Regions from separate parts of the Rhizobium acidisoli genome, predicted to be linked through region 2. Evidence: predicted binding sites of a transcription regulator. Region 2 holds the regulator's gene; each other region holds the start of a gene.
The links. Region 2 encodes PhoB, which activates phosphate uptake and scavenging genes when phosphate is short. Its sites were predicted from a motif close to TGTCATNNANCTGTCAT; they were not measured.
Positions count from the first base shown of each region.

Region 1: CO657_RS26280 (DUF47 family protein) is a predicted target of PhoB. The motif match lies at 2,799-2,815, and genes of this name have one in related genera.
Region 3: CO657_RS16635 (esterase-like activity of phytase family protein) is a predicted target of PhoB. The motif match lies at 3,699-3,715, and genes of this name have one in related genera.

Region 1 covers NZ_CP035000.1:129,862-135,040, forward strand. The annotation lists gene CO657_RS26270 (hypothetical protein) at 1-332, shown strand, start outside; gene CO657_RS26275 (SIR2 family protein) at 377-1,420, opposite strand; gene CO657_RS26280 (DUF47 family protein) at 2,830-3,471, shown strand; gene CO657_RS26285 (inorganic phosphate transporter) at 3,471-4,472, shown strand; gene CO657_RS26290 (sugar kinase) at 4,528-5,179, opposite strand, start outside.
Region 2 covers NZ_CP034998.1:169,918-175,096, reverse strand. The annotation lists gene CO657_RS00895 (Hsp33 family molecular chaperone) at 1-108, opposite strand, end outside; gene argF (ornithine carbamoyltransferase) at 196-1,110, opposite strand; gene CO657_RS00885 (aspartate aminotransferase family protein) at 1,147-2,346, opposite strand; gene CO657_RS00880 (GcrA family cell cycle regulator) at 2,772-3,305, shown strand; gene phoB (phosphate regulon transcriptional regulator PhoB) at 3,584-4,267, opposite strand; gene phoU (phosphate signaling complex protein PhoU) at 4,402-5,115, opposite strand; gene pstB (phosphate ABC transporter ATP-binding protein PstB) at 5,160-5,179, opposite strand, start outside.
Region 3 covers NZ_CP034998.1:3,381,548-3,386,726, forward strand. The annotation lists gene CO657_RS16610 (mechanosensitive ion channel family protein) at 1-314, opposite strand, end outside; gene gnd (phosphogluconate dehydrogenase (NAD(+)-dependent, decarboxylating)) at 483-1,514, opposite strand; gene CO657_RS16620 (SRPBCC domain-containing protein) at 1,652-2,134, opposite strand; gene CO657_RS16625 (ArsR/SmtB family transcription factor) at 2,205-2,537, shown strand; gene CO657_RS16630 (NAD-dependent epimerase/dehydratase family protein) at 2,643-3,638, shown strand; gene CO657_RS16635 (esterase-like activity of phytase family protein) at 3,872-5,179, shown strand, end outside.

The DNA.
Region 1 (5,179 bases), on a different replicon from region 2:
ATAAATTTCGCAAGGGTGACATCGTCACCCTCCAGGCAGTCGTTGACAACCACTATAGCGACAACGAAGTGAACTACCCCGTTCTGAGTGGGAAGGTCAGCATCAGGGTAGGTGATCAACGCGACACCTTTCTGGTGACGCCCGATCAGCTCGAGATCCGCGTGCCTCACTTTTCCAAGGGTGATCGTATTCGTAAAACCGACTCAAAGCACATCGAAGGGACGGTCGTGGCGACCGTCGAAGATAAGGTGTGGGTCCAGTTCGACCACGGAGCAGCTATGGGTACAGTGGATGCCACGGCCATCGAAATGATTTCTAGCTCCGCATCGTAATCGAGGCAAGTCGGCGGGGGACGGACCAACAGTCTCACCGCTGCTTACATCATGAAATTCAAATGTTGAGTCTTGAAAAATTCAGCACACTTCATGCCATACTTGATATTGATCCAGTTATGATATCTCGGATCCTCACTATTGTTGGCATAAAGCGCTGTAATTTGCTTCTTGAGTTTCCTCTCAACATCCGGCGTTAGACCATAACCAGTTGCGTAGACTTTCGTGAAGTAGCTCTTTGCATCATCTACCGACGCGTTGAGTAGGCGCATATTCTGATTGGCGAAGGCGAAACCCATAAAGACAATGTTTCGTGCGTCTCTAATGGCCTCGTGTATATCTTCTACCAAATTATCTTCTTGGATCGATTCTGACCATGTGATCAGGCTTTTCGTAACGTGGTACAAATCGACATGCTCAAGCGGGGTCCCGAATGCGACCCGACTGATGTCTCCGAGCGATCCGTAAGGGTGAATGATGTTCATGCTCTTGACGATTTGCCGAGCTAGCTTGCGATCAACGTCGCGATAAGCCCGCTGGATTGCATACTCGAGGTAATGCTCGATGCAGCGGTCGTAATTGAAGCAGATGATCGAGATATTGCTACCGATTGTTTCGACTTCACTTGCTCTAACTCCCTCGAACAGTTTTCTTGCAAACGGTCCAATCCACGAGCTGTCGGCATTGTCCCAATTGACGCCATCAGCTAGGCTGCCCGCATGGGGGACGAGGTTCGAATTGACCTCTGCATGCATGATCGCAAACGCGATTTGGAGTTTGCTGATTTCAGCGATCACCGCATCATCGCTGTGGCGATTGATGTACTCGTCGATCGATTCCGCCGTGACCACGCGCCTATGAATGTCGACAAAGCCCTGAAAGATCCTCTTGATCATCTCGGGATCGTCTTGATGCTTGCCATAAACCGCTTCGTAGATCGCCCTTGCTCCTCTCGACGGATAGGCTCCGCCATCAAACAAGAAGAAACTATTATCGCGGATTTGTGTGAGCAGGTCCCAGCCGACTGGTAATCCGAACTCTTGGCTGGCACCCGCGCCAATCACAAATGTCGTGTTGTCTTCGTACATTCTCGCTCAATTAAATCCGTAAGAACCGAGAAGGGCTTTTCTAACAAGGGGCCTACCGCGCCGAGCCCCACATTCACCATTTGCGTGAACTGTCTAACGACGACAACTGATTTGCCATCCCTCCTATGAATTATCCGCAGGAATCTTGCGCCCCAAACCGGAGGCAAGTTCGTCGATGGAATGCTCATTCTAGGCCATGAACTCATAAATTGAGTAGAATCGGTCAGGGTCTGTGCCATTACCGAGGAGCGGCCTGTTCAACGTCCCGGGCAAACCAACCTGTGGCCCACTTAGCAGGATCGCGGATCAGGTCCTGGGCTCGCGAGAGGAGATCGTGGATCTGGTTCATGATGTCGCTTTCTTCTGCTGGGCGTCGAGCTCCCGCATGATCTTCAGCTGCCGATCGACTTCGGCGGCCGACAAGGTTCCGGGGAGGCGAGGCCGCCATGCCTTCATAGGTGGCGATCGTCAAAGGCCCACGGTCTGTGGTGACGTGCTGGATGTTCACGTTGGTCATCTTCAGGATTGGAATAGGGGGGAGGTGACCCTTTGTTACTTCATGCTCAGGAAGGGTCTTCGTCTCGGGAGGCCCAGCTATTAGTCCCGGCTGGGCACCGGCGCAGCGCTTTCGTGACTGCTCTACGTGTCCGAGGGGTCCATGGCTTCGGAATTGGGATCGGCGGGCTGTGGATAACTGGCTTTCGGCAAACGATTCGGAGAATCGTCAAGGCGATTCCACCGGCTCGATCAACCGAATCATCAGGTGTGACCGAAAAGCGAAACTTTGTTCGCCGTCCGTTCACGCCTTTAATCCACAGACCGTGCAGCTTATGCCATTGAAACTACACGAGAAAAAAATTTGACTTGTGGACGTTGGGGCATACACAGATTTCGCCCTTGTGCGCGAATACTGAAGTCTCGTACATTGCTCGTGTTAATGCACCAAACAGCGGAGGTGACCATGGTCAACATGGTACTGAAGTGGGCGGTGATAGCTACGTACGCGTCGATGACGATCATATACGGTCTTCACTTCGCTGCGGAAATGAAGGAAGCCGTCCCATGGTTTAAGCACCATGAAGACGGCTCCGATACGACCACGAAACCGTGAAAGCGGTAAGCTATCGAGAGAGCCGGTGTTCCCGCACTGGCTCTTTTCGTTTTCGTGTAAGCATAGCTTTAGCCATTGCACGAGTCCTGTCAAAGGATTTTTCCCTTCATGGGAATTTCAGGACTCCAACTCGACTTCTAGCCTGTTAATTGCCCGCGTCGAGTCTTTCGATTTAATTTCTGCGGTTCGAGGATTGCAATTCCTGATTCACCCTTCGGACAATTTGTCCATTGACCTCGAGGCTTTCCATGACAGCCACCGTGCTTTATGACGCTTTTGTGACAGCCATGGAGCGCCGATGTTAAGCTGGTTTCGAAAACTCATGCCGCGGGAAGATCGTTTCTTCGATCTCTTCGCCCAACACTCTAAGACCGTCGTCGGTGCGGCCGAAGCGCTTAACGAACTCTTGGGCGGCACGGACATTGAAGGCCATTGCGCCCGGATCATCCAGTTGGAGAATGAAGCCGACGACATTACCCGCGAGGTGCTGCTTGCGGTGCGCCGCAGTTTCGTCACGCCGTTCGACCGCGGCGATATCAAGGATCTCATCCAGTCGATGGACGATGCGATCGACATGATGCAGAAGACGGTGAAGACCATCCGGCTGTTCGAGCAGAAAAGCTTCGACCCCGTGATGCAGGAAATGGGAAAGACGATCGTCCAGGCGGCCCATTTGATCGCCGAGGCCCTTCCTCTTCTCGACCGGATCAGCACCAATGCTCCTCGCCTGGCCGCGCTGGCGGAAGAAGTAACACGGGTCGAGGGCCGGTCCGACGAGTTGCATGAGCAAGGACTGAAGGATCTTTACCGCCGCCACGGCGCATCGAATGCGATGGCATATCTTATCGGCAGCGAGATCTATGGCGAGCTTGAGAAGGTCGTCGACCGTTTCGAGGATGTCGCCAATGAAATCAGTGGCATCGTCATCGAGAACGTTTGATGGAAGCCACCCTCGCCCTCCCCCTTCTGGCCGCTCTCGTGGCCGTTGCACTCTTCTTTGACTTCCTCAACGGCCTGCACGATGCGGCCAATTCCATTGCCACGATCGTGTCGACGCGGGTGCTGCGTCCGCAATATGCAGTGTTTTGGGCGGCTTTTTTCAATTTCATCGCCTTCTTGTTCTTTGGTTTGCACGTCGCAGAAACACTCGGGACCGGCATTATCGATCCGGCCATCGTCACGCCGCAGGTGATCTTCGCGGCATTGGTGGGCGCGATCGTCTGGAACATTGTCACCTGGGTCTTCGGCATCCCTTCGAGTTCATCGCATGCACTGGTCGGCGGGTTGGTCGGTGCCGGTCTGATGAAGACAGGTTTCAGTTCGATCGTGTGGAGCGGATTGTTGAAAACGGCCGGCGCCATCGTGATGTCGCCGGCGATCGGGTTTTTCCTTGCGCTGCTGCTCATCCTGATCGTGTCGTGGATCTTCGTGCGACAGACGCCTTTCGCTGTCGATCGGACATTCCGGGTTTTCCAGTTTGTCTCCGCCTCGCTCTATTCCCTCGGCCACGGCGGCAACGACGCTCAAAAGACGATGGGCATCATTGCCGTGTTGCTCTATTCGCAAGGCTATCTGACCGGCGGCTTCCATGTGCCGCTCTGGGTCGTTCTCTCATGCCAAGGCGCAATGGCGCTCGGCACGCTTTGCGGCGGATGGCGCATCGTCCACACCATGGGATCGAAGATCACGCGCCTCAACCCGATGCAGGGCTTCTGTGCCGAAACCGGCGGAGCATTGACGCTGTTCGGCGCAACTTGGCTGGGCATCCCGGTCTCGACGACGCACACGATCACCGGCGCCATCATCGGCGTCGGTGCCTCCCGACGACTGTCTGCTGTTCGCTGGGGCCTGGCCGGCAATATTGTTATTGCCTGGATTGTCACACTTCCCGCCGCAGCAACGATTTCAGCGCTCTGCTACTGGCTTTCGGACCTCTTTTGATCGTGATGTCGCTCAAAATGTGCGGGGATTCTGGATTGCGATTCACAAAACGCGCTTAGCGATCTCTCATCGTCGTCACCAGCGCGTCCCAACCCCGCAGCGCATCGCAAACCTCGGCTCTTGTGGGCGCGCCGATACGGCCACCGAACACCTGGCATTTGAGCGCTGCCGCCATGGAGGACAAGCGCATCGTCTCGGCGATCGACATGCCTTCTGCGATCGCCAGAGCGAAAGCGCCGTGGAAGATATCGCCTGCTGCGAGCGTATCGACGGCCTTCACCTTCGGAGCGGCAAGATGGGCGATTTCGCTGGTTTGGTCGTCGAACCAGAAAGAGCCGTTTTCCCCTGAGGTGACGCTGGTGAAGGCGTGCTCGAACTTTCGCCGGAGAAGGCCGACGGCCTTCGCCGGCTCGGCAGTTCCGGTCAGGCGCTCGGCGGCCGGCTGCGAGAACACGATGTGACTGGCAGCCGGCGCCAGCATCTCGATCACGCCGTCGCCTGCAACGTCGCCATCGAGGATGGCCGGCTTGCCTGCCTCTCCGGCGGCCGACAGCGTCCGCAATGCAAGCTTCGGCCAACGAACGTCGACCAGCACCGCATCGAAAGCGGACAGGTCCTGCTTTGTGACCGGCTTGACCGTCTCGTGCAGGGCCGCATCGTAGAAGGGCACGATCAAACGCTCGCCCTGATCGTCGACAAGGATCGTC
Region 2 (5,179 bases):
GAGCTGGACGGCGCGGCCGCGCACATCCAGACCCTCCACCTGGAAAGGGACGACATGGTCATCGCCGGCGAAATCGAACTGGCCGAGGGCGGCTGCAGCTTCTGCCATGGATTCACTCCTAGTTTTCAAGCGAAAGGACAGTGTGCCCTTCGCTCGCGCGGCCGCGCGTTTTCACACGCGGCGTCCGATTATGGTTCAGATCGCGCCCAGGCACCAAGCAAGAATCGACTTCTGCGCATGAAGACGGTTTTCCGCCTCATCGAAGACCACGGATTGCGGGCCGTCGATCACCTCGTCCGTCACTTCCTCGCCGCGATGCGCAGGTAGGCAATGCATGAACAATGCATCGCTGCCGGCCTTGGCCATCAAGGCCGCGTTGACCTGATAAGGCTGGAAGACGTTGTGACCCCGGGCCCGATGTTCCTGATTCATGGAGACCCAGGTATCGGTCACCACGCAATCGACGCCGTCGACCGCACGGTCGGCATCATGGCAGAGCATGATTTCGGCGCCCTCATTGCGGGCCCAGTTCAGATAGTGATCCTTGGGCTCCGAGCCAAGGGGCACGGCCATGTTCATGCGATAGCCGAAGCGCGCCGCCCCTTCGACCAGCGAATGCAGCACATTGTTGCCGTCGCCGGTCCAGGCGATGGTCTTGCCCTTGATCGGGCCGCGATGCTCTTCGAAGGTCATGATATCGGCCATGATCTGGCAGGGATGGGTGTCATCCGTCAGCGCATTGATCACCGGCACGGTCGCATGTTCGGCAAGCTCCTTCAGCCTGGAATGCTCGGTGGTGCGGATCATGATCGCATCGACATAACGCGACAGCACCTTGGCGGTGTCGCCGATCGTCTCGGCGCGGCCGAGCTGCATCTCGGTGCCGGACAGGAACAGCGTTTCGCCGCCGAGCTGGCGCATGCCGACATCGAAGGAGACGCGGGTGCGGGTCGACGGCTTTTCGAAGATCATCGCCAGCATCTTGCCGGCGAGCGGCTTGTCGCCCTTGCCGGCCTTGAAGGCCTGTTTGCGGGCGAGCGCATCGTTCATGATGGTTCTGAGGTCGGCTGAGGTGACCGCCGAAAGGTCGAGGAAATGTTTAGGAGCCATGTTCTTACCTGTCGTGCGCCCGCGGGCGCAATCCTTTCAAGCCGTCTTCTTGACCTTGGAGGCGCGGATGCTCTCGGCGGCGCGCTCGATGCGGGCAAGGCCCTCGCGGGCTTCCTCGGCGGTGACGACGAGGGGCGGAAGAAGGCGGATGACGTTGTCGCCGGCGGGCACGCCAAGCAGATGCGCGGCGCGGATCGCCTGCAGCAGTTCGGCTGAAGGAACGGCCGCCTTGACGCCGAGCAGCAGCCCCTCGCCTCTGATATCCTCGATCACATCGGGATAGCGGTCCTTCAGCGAAGCCAGTCCCTGACGGAAGACGAGCGCTACGTCGCGGACCTGCTGGAGGAAGCCATCGGCGAGGATGATGTCGAGCACGGCACTGCCGACGGCCATGGCGAGCGGATTGCCGCCATAGGTCGAGCCGTGCGTGCCGGCCTTCATGCCGGAGGCGGCCTCAGACGTGGCAAGGCAGGCGCCGAGCGGGAAACCGCCGCCGATGCCCTTGGCGACAGCCATGATATCCGGCGTGATGCCCGACCATTCATGGGCAAAAAGCTTGCCGGTGCGGCCGACGCCGGTCTGAACCTCGTCGAGGATCAGCAGCAGGCCGTTTTCGTCGCAGATCTGGCGCAGCGCCTTCATGAACTCAGGCGTGGCCGGGCGCACGCCGCCCTCGCCCTGCACCGGCTCGATGAGGATTGCCGCCGTCGCGTCGGTGATGGCGGCACGCACCGCGTCGATGTCGCCAAAGGCCACCTGATCGAAGCCCGGCGCCTTGGGGCCGAAACCTTCGAGATATTTCTCCTGGCCGCCGGCGGCGATGGTCGCCAGCGTCCGGCCATGGAAGGCGCCTTCGAAGGTGATGATATGGAAGCGTTCGGGATGACCCTTGGAAAACTGGTAGCGGCGCGCCGTCTTGATCGCGCATTCGAGCGCCTCGGCGCCCGAATTGGTGAAGAACACCTTGTCGGCGAAAGTCGCCTCCGTCAGCCGCTTGGCCAGGCGCTCCTGGCCGGGGATCTCATAGATATTGGAGAGGTGCCAGACCTTGTCGGCCTGTTCCTTCAGCGCGCCAACTACATGCGGGTTGCTATGGCCGACCGAGGTGACGGCGACGCCGGCGCCGAAATCGAGATATCGCTCGCCGCCTTCGGTGATCAGCCATACGCCCTCGCCTCGCTCGAACCGCAGCGGGGCACGAGAATAGGTGTCATAAAGCGGCGCGGCTTCAGCCATGGCGCGGGTCTCCCGATCAGCGTTGTCAAACACAGGACTCCGGCTAAGAAAACCAGGCCTGAAAAATCAAAAATGCCGCCTTGCGGCGGCCAGCGGTACTATTTCCTTTTCGCGCTGCAATGTCAACAAAACTGCGCCCTTAGCGCATGCAGCAAGCTTGTACAGCGGTGTTTTCGACCTTCAACAGGCAATATTGCAGAAATGCCACGCAGCGGCAGCAAGTTGGGGAAAACTCCGAATTCGATTCATCCGGATTCATGCGACTCTTGTCACGGAGTCAGGCTCACACTAGGTTAAAGTTCAATTACTAGACTGCATGCGGCGGAACTAGTCACCAAAATTGATCAAGCGTTTCTTGTTTCGGAGGCTTCCGGGACAACGGTGAGGGATTCTGCCATCACCAACGCAAAAGGTGGAGACAGGGCATGAACTGGACAGACGAGCGGGTCGAGAAACTCAAGAAGCTCTGGGCCGAAGGACTGAGCGCCAGCCAGATCGCGGCGCAACTTGGCGGTGTCAGCAGAAACGCTGTGATCGGCAAGGTTCACCGGCTGAGCCTTCCCGGCCGCGCCAAGGCCGGCGGCACGGCCGCCACGGCGCGCACGCCGAAACGCACGACATCGGCGCCGCGCGCGCCGAACTTCGCCTCTCGGATCACCACCCGCACCGTTACCCGCCAGCAGGGCGCGACGATGCTGAAGGAAGAGATCGAGATCGAAACGGTCGAGGAAATGGAATACGTGCCGAAGGGCAACGTGGTCGTGCCGATCTCGCGCCGCCTCGGCCTGACGGAACTGACCGAACGCACCTGCAAGTGGCCGGTCGGCGATCCGCTGAAGGACGACTTCCATTTCTGCGGCTGCGAATCCCCCGACAATTCGCCCTATTGCGGCTATCACCAGAAACTCGCCTACCAGCCGGTCAACGAACGCCGCCGGGCGGCAGCCCGGGCAAGCTGAGCGGGTAAGACATTGTCGACATGCGAAAACGGGCTGCAAGGCCCGTTTTTTTGTGTGAGTGTGTTGGGTGTGGCTGCCCCTCATCCGCCTGCCGGCACCTTCTCCCCGCGCGCGGGGCGAAGGGGATATGCCGCAACCTCTCCGTCCCTCGCTGGTCGCTAGCAGGGCACGTACCCTCGCCTCGTTTACGGGGGTCCGAAGGACGGGTCGAGACGTGTGGCTCGACCCCGGTCGGTTAGGGTGAGGGGCGGAGCTTGCTCGACTTTGTCAGAAACCCCTCAGGCTTCCATCGAATAGCCCGCGCCGCGGACGGTGCGGATGACGTCCTGCATGTTGGAGAAGTTCAGCGCCTTGCGCAGGCGGCCGACATGGACGTCGACGGTGCGTTCGTCGACATAGATGTCGTGGCCCCAGACGCCGTCGAGCAGCTGCGAGCGGGAGAAGACCCGTCCGGGCGACGACATCAGGAATTCCAGCAGGCGGAATTCGGTCGGGCCGAGGCGGACTTCGCGGCTCTTGCGGTGGACGCGGTGGGTTTCGCGGTCGAGTTCGATATCGCCGCATTTCAGCACGGTCGACAGCACCTCGGGGCGGGCACGGCGCAGCATCGCCTTGACGCGGGCGACGAGTTCCGGGGTCGAGAAGGGCTTGACGACGTAATCGTCGGCCCCCGTCGAAAGCCCACGGACGCGCTCGCTCTCTTCGCCGCGCGCCGTCAGCATGATGATCGGCAGGCGCTCAGTTTCCGGCCGCATGCGCAGGCGCCGGCAGAGTTCGATGCCGGAGACGCCGGGCAGCATCCAGTCGAGGATGAGAAGGTCGGGCGTGCGCTCCTGAAGCCTGATTTCGGCCTCGTCGCCACGAAGGATGGTATCGACCTCGAAGCCCTCAGCTTCGAGATTGTAGCGAAGAAGCACGCTCAGGGCTTCTTCGTCTTCAACAACTGCAACTCTCGGGATCATGCGTGTCGGTCTCCTCGCGCATGATCCTTAAACCGGGGGTGATTTAAGCAATGCATCCTGCGCAAAATCAGAAAAATGGCTGCGACCTCTTTGCGCGCCCCACATGGGCGCGCACGCAATAGGCTGGTGCGCGGTTATTCCGTGACCGCGCCGACGGTGTTGGCGCTGTCGTCCTTCGGACGGTCGCCTTCCGGCTGCGCGCCGGTTGCCATGTAATAGATCGTCTCGGCGATGTTGGTGGCGTGGTCGCCGATGCGCTCGATGTTCTTGGCGCAGAAGAGCAGATGCGTGCAGCTGGTGATGTTGCGCGGATCTTCCATCATGTAGGTCAGGAGCTCGCGGAACAGCGAGGTGTACATCGCGTCGATCTCGTTGTCGCGCTCGCGGATCGCACTCGCCTTGTCGGCGGCGCGTGTCGTGTAGACGTCGAGCACTTCCTTGAGCTGGACGAGCGCCAGCTCGGACAGATGCTCGAGGCCGCGGGCGAGCTTGCGGGGCACTCCGGTGCTCTGCACGGCGATGACGCGCTTGGCGGTGTTCTTGCCAAGGTCGCCGACGCGTTCGAGATCGGCGGCGATGCGGATCGAACCCATGATCTCACGCAGGTCCGCGGCCATCGGCTGGCGGCGGGCGATGGTGACGATCGCCTTGTCGCCGATCTCGCGCTCGGCGTGATCGAGGATCACGTCGTCGGAAATGACCTTCTGGGCGAGCGCAGTATCGCCGTTGACCAGCGCCCGGACGGATTCGGCGACCATCTGCTCGGCCAGGCCGCCCATTTCGGAAATCCGCCTGGACAGAAACTTCAGATCATCATCATAGGCAGAATAAATATGTGTCGATGCCATGGGGCTTTATCCTCGAATAACGGGAAGGCTCGGTGTCGCCAAAATCAGCCGAAGCGACCCATGA
Region 3 (5,179 bases), 1.4 Mb from region 2:
GTCATCGCCGCATCCGAGACCATCGCGACGTGCCGGCGGGCATGCTGCAGCAGGCCAGACAGCACCGACATCTGATCCGCAGCCGCGGAACCGCCCGCAGGTGCCGTCGCCATCTGGGTCGACATCCACTGCTTAACTTCGGGCGTCTGCATGAGCTGCATCATCTCACGCACCTGCGCCGGCGGAGCCGCCGCGGCCGGCGCTTGCGCCGGCGATGTCTGGGCAAAGCTTGGCGAGATCCCCCCAAGAAGCACGATGAGTGCCAATATTCCCGATATGGCGGCCTTCAAGACCCCTGCCGCGTCACGCTCCATCACCGCCCTCCAATGGAGTGTCGGCCGCTTGGACGAAGCACCCCGACATTTCCCTCTGGGCAATGGATACTCGCGACCGCTGCCGCCAGCAAGCGGTAGGAACCCCATACCGATGGCTAGGGAGGTTGAGGCGCCTCCTTGTCCAGAAGGCGCCGAACGCCTTGGCCTTCAGGATTTCGGAGCCGGTTTTTCCACGTGGCCGCCGAAGCCCGCGCGCATCGCCGACAGAACCTTGTTGGCGAATTCGTCGTTGTCGCGCGAAGAGAAACGGCCGTAGAGCGCAGCACTCAACACCGGCGTCGGCACGCTTTCGTCGATTGCCGCCATGATCGTCCAGCGGCCTTCGCCGCTGTCGGAGACGCGGCCGGCATATTTCGCCAGCGCCGGATCGGCATGCAGCGCATCGGCCGTCAGATCGAGCAGCCAGGAAGTGATGACGCTGCCGCGGCGCCAGACTTCGGCGACGTCCTGCAGATTGAAGTCGTATTGAAAATGTTCAGGATGGGCAAGCGGCGCGGTTTCCGCGTCGGCCTCATGCGAGGCAGCGCCGATATTGGCGTGTTTCAGGATGTTGATGCCCTCGGCATAGGCGGCCATCAGACCGTATTCGATGCCGTTATGCACCATCTTGACGAAATGGCCGGCGCCATGCGGGCCGCAATGCAGGTAGCCCTGTTCGGCGGTGCTCGCCGCAGCCGCTTCGGCGGTGCGGTTCGGCGAGGCTTCCGTTGCGCCGGCGCCGGGCGCCAGTGTGGCGAAAATCGGCGAAAGGTGTTGAACGGTGCCCTTCTCGCCGCCGATCATCAGGCAATAACCGCGCTCCAGGCCGAACACGCCGCCGCTTGTGCCGACATCGACATAGTGGATGCCCTTGGTGATGAGGTCGGCGCCGCGGCGGATATCGTCGTGGTAATAGGAATTACCGCCGTCGATGACGATGTCGCCATTCTCAAGCAGCGGCACCAGGTTCGCCAGCACCTTGTCGACGATCGCCGCCGGCAACATCAGCCAGATCGCCCGCGGATGCGAGAGCTTCGAGACGAACTCTTCCAGCGAAGCACTGCCGGTCGCACCGAGGCCTGCGAGTTCGGCAACGCTTTCCGGTCTGGCGTCGTAGACGACGCATTCGTGACCGCCCCGCATCAGGCGCTGGACCATGTAATTGCCCATGCGGCCCAAACCAACCATGCCAAGCTGCATAATGAAATCTCCTGGAAATCGAGATGAAGTGTCGAATCCGGAAACTAGCACCCGCAGTGTGACAGGCAAGCGAAGTCTCGACGTTCTTGGCGAATGCGACGATTGCGCCGCCGATCTCGCTGAGGCCGCCTTACCGGTCAGGCATCCGGCGCGCTGGCCGGCTCTCCCTTCATTTCGCTGAGGAACATGCCCTCGCGCAGATTGATGCCGTATTCGACGAAAGCCTTCATGCAGCACAGCATCTGCGTCCAGCCTTCACAGTTGAGATAGGTACCGCGCCGACCGGCATCGTCCTCACGCCAGCCGGTCTCGGCGATGGTCACCAGCGTGCCGCCATCCTCCAGCGGCTTGAAGTTCATCTCCACCGACGTTTTATAGGTCTTCTTGTCGTCGCCGGTGCCGCCATCCCAGCTGAGCACGAGGCGACTTTCCGGCACGAGTTCGACCACCTCCACCTGGGCGTCCTTCCACCAGGTCACCGTGGTGCCCTTGACCAGCGGCGCGCTCGCCCCGCCGATCGTGGTGAAATAGCTGCTGAGCTTCTTCGGGTTGACGACGGCGTCGAATACCTCTGCGACCGGACGGCCGATACGGCCGGAAACGCGGATTCCGAGAGACATGGTCCTTCTCCTCTTCTCCATTGTGTCTGTTTCCATTGTACTCGGCGCCATTATGTTATAAAAACATAACATGTCAAGCGAATCGACCGACGACCCCGTTTTCAAGGCGCTGGCGCATCGTCGCCGCCGCGAAATCCTCGACCTGCTCAAAGATGGCCCGCGCACCACAGGGGCGCTTTGCGAGATGTTTCCGCAGATGGACCGCTGCACGGTGATGCAGCATCTGAAGGTGCTGGAGGAAGCCGACCTGGTCATCGCCAGGAAGGAGGGCCGCGAACGCTGGAACCACCTGAACAGCCTGCCGATCAAGCACATCCATGACCGCTGGATCAGCGCCTATGCAGGGCATGCTCTATCGATCCTCGACCGGTTGAAAAGCGATCTTGAAGGCCAGCCGGAATAGTGACCCGGCCTGCAGCTTTCCTGCACCCCCATGCATAATTTATGCGTTGCCTGGTAATCCCGCCCTTTATAGCCTCCGGCGCCGAAACACTCGGGAGGCGGTGCGATGACGATACTGGTAACGGGAAGCGCCGGCCGTCTCGGCGAGGCGCTGATGCGTAGCCTGAGAGGGCAAGGCCGGCCGGCGCGCGGCATCGATGTCAAACCGTCGGCTTTCACCGACATGGTCGGCTCGATCGGCGATCGCGCCTTCGTCAGACAGGCGATGTCGGACATCCGCCACGTCGTCCATGCCGCGACCCTGCACAAGCCGCATGTGGCGACCCATGGCAATCGCGATTTCCTTGACACCAACGTCGGCGGCACGCTGAACCTGCTCGAAGAGGCGATTGCCGCGGGCGTTGCAAGCTTTGTCTTCACCAGCACCACCAGCACCTTCGGTGCGGCATTGACGCCGGCCGCCGGCCAACCGGCCGCGTGGATCACCGAGGAGGTATTGCCGGTTGCCAAAAACATCTACGGCGTGACGAAACTCGCCGCCGAAGGCCTGTGCGAACTCTTCGCCCGCAAATCCCTTCTGCCGGTCATTACCCTCAGGACCTCGCGTTTCTTCCCTGAACGCGACGCCGATCCTGATATTCGCGGCGGCTATTCGGCAGCGAATGCACAAGCCAACGAACTTCTTCACCGCCGCGTTGACATCGCCGATGTGGTCGGCGCCCATCTGCTGGCACTGGATAAGGCGCCGGCAATCGGCTTCGGCCGCTACATCATCTCGGCCACGACACCATTTTCGTCGAACGATCTCGCCGAGATCAGGCGCGACGCGCCTGCCGCCGTCGAGCGGTTGTTTCCAGGTGCGGGTGCCCTCTATGCCGAGCGCGGCTGGAAGATGTTCCCGACCCTCGACCGCGTCTATGTCAACGCCCGCGCAAGGCGGGAACTCGGCTGGCAACCGCGCTATGATTTCCGTTTCGTGCTCGATTGCCTCAGCGACAACAGGGAATGGCGCAGCCCGCTGGCGCTCGATGTCGGCTCCAAGGGCTACCACGACGAGGTCTTCACCGAAGGACTTAGTCCGGTCGATCAGGCAACTGCCTGAATTGCAGGCTCTCTTGCATAATTCCTTAAATCGGAACTCAGACGCGCGGCGCTTTAGCTTCGTCATCCAGATATCACGATCCCATCCTAGACCGTTAGCCGGGGATACGGGGGACGAGATCCAGGATGTGTTCTGTCTGCGGATCGATCCCAAGGCCGAGGGTGTCATTTGAAGCGGTGTCCAGCCTGCGGGCGGAAACCGCTGCAGGAACGCTTTGACCGAGAGGGTATTTCATGAACAACGTCAGATCATACGCATCGCGGCTGTTTGCTGCGGTTCTCGCGGCATCCGCCGCCATTCCGGCCGCAGCAAGCGCGGAGAATTCCGCCGCCGTCGGTAGCCTTACCTTCGTCAACAAGGGCCTGGTCGGCATCGGCCGCATCCCGGCCAACCAGCGCGACAAATTCGGCGAAACCTTCGGCTCCGGCTCCGGCATGACGATCGATTCCGCCGCCTGGAGCCGCGATGGTGCCGGCTACAAGGGCACGCTCTACCTGTTGCCCGACCGTGGTTACAACGCCGTCGGCACCGTCGACTATCGGCCGCGCTTGAACACCATTGCGATCGGCCTGACGCCGACCGCTCCGAGTGCGGCGCCCGAGGCCGGCAAGGAGCAATCCGGGGTCGATGCGAAACTTGTCGATTCCATCCTATTTGTCGATGACAAGGGCGGCGACATGACCGGCCTCGACCCGGAATCCGGCGTCCGCGCCGCTGCCGGCGACTTTCCGCCGCTGCCGCAGGCGGTAAACGGCAAGATCGCCCTCGACAATGAAGCCATCATCCGCATGGCCGACGGCAGCATGTTCGTCAGCGACGAGTACGGCCCCTATATCTATCGCTTCGCAGCCGACAGTCACCTGCTCTCGGCCACCCAGCCGCCGAAGGCGCTGTTGCCGATGCGCAAGGGCGCGCTGAGCTTCGCCTCCAACAATCCCGGCCCCGGCGCATCCGCTCCGGACCCGAAGGACCCGGAGACCGGCCGCCAGAACAACCAGGGCCTTGAAGGCATAGCGATGACCCCGGACGGCAAATTCATCATAGCGGTGCTGCAGTCGGCGGCCCGCCAGGACGGCGGTGATTCCGGCTCGACCCGTCAAAATACTCGCGCCATGATCTATGACGCTGCCGATCCCGATCCCGATCACCTGAAGCTGGTGCACGAATATGTCGTGCCGCTGCCGGTCTTCAAGGATGCCAAGGACAAGACGGTGATCGCGGCTGAGAGTGAAATCGTCGCTCTTTCCGACAAGACTTTCCTGATGCTTGCCCGCGACAGCGGCAACGGCCAGGGCCTGAAGGGCGACACCTCGCTCTACCGCAAGATCAACATCGTCGATCTCTCCAATGCGACCGATATCGCCGGCAGCGATTTCGATGCCGGCAAGCCGACCGCGCCGAAGGGCGTCGTCGATCCTTCGCTGACGCCGGCGACGCTGACGCCTTTCATCGACATCAACGACAAAGCCGAGCTTGCCCGCTTCGGCCTGCACAACGGCGCACCGAACGACAAAAACAACCTGTCGGAAAAATGGGAAGCC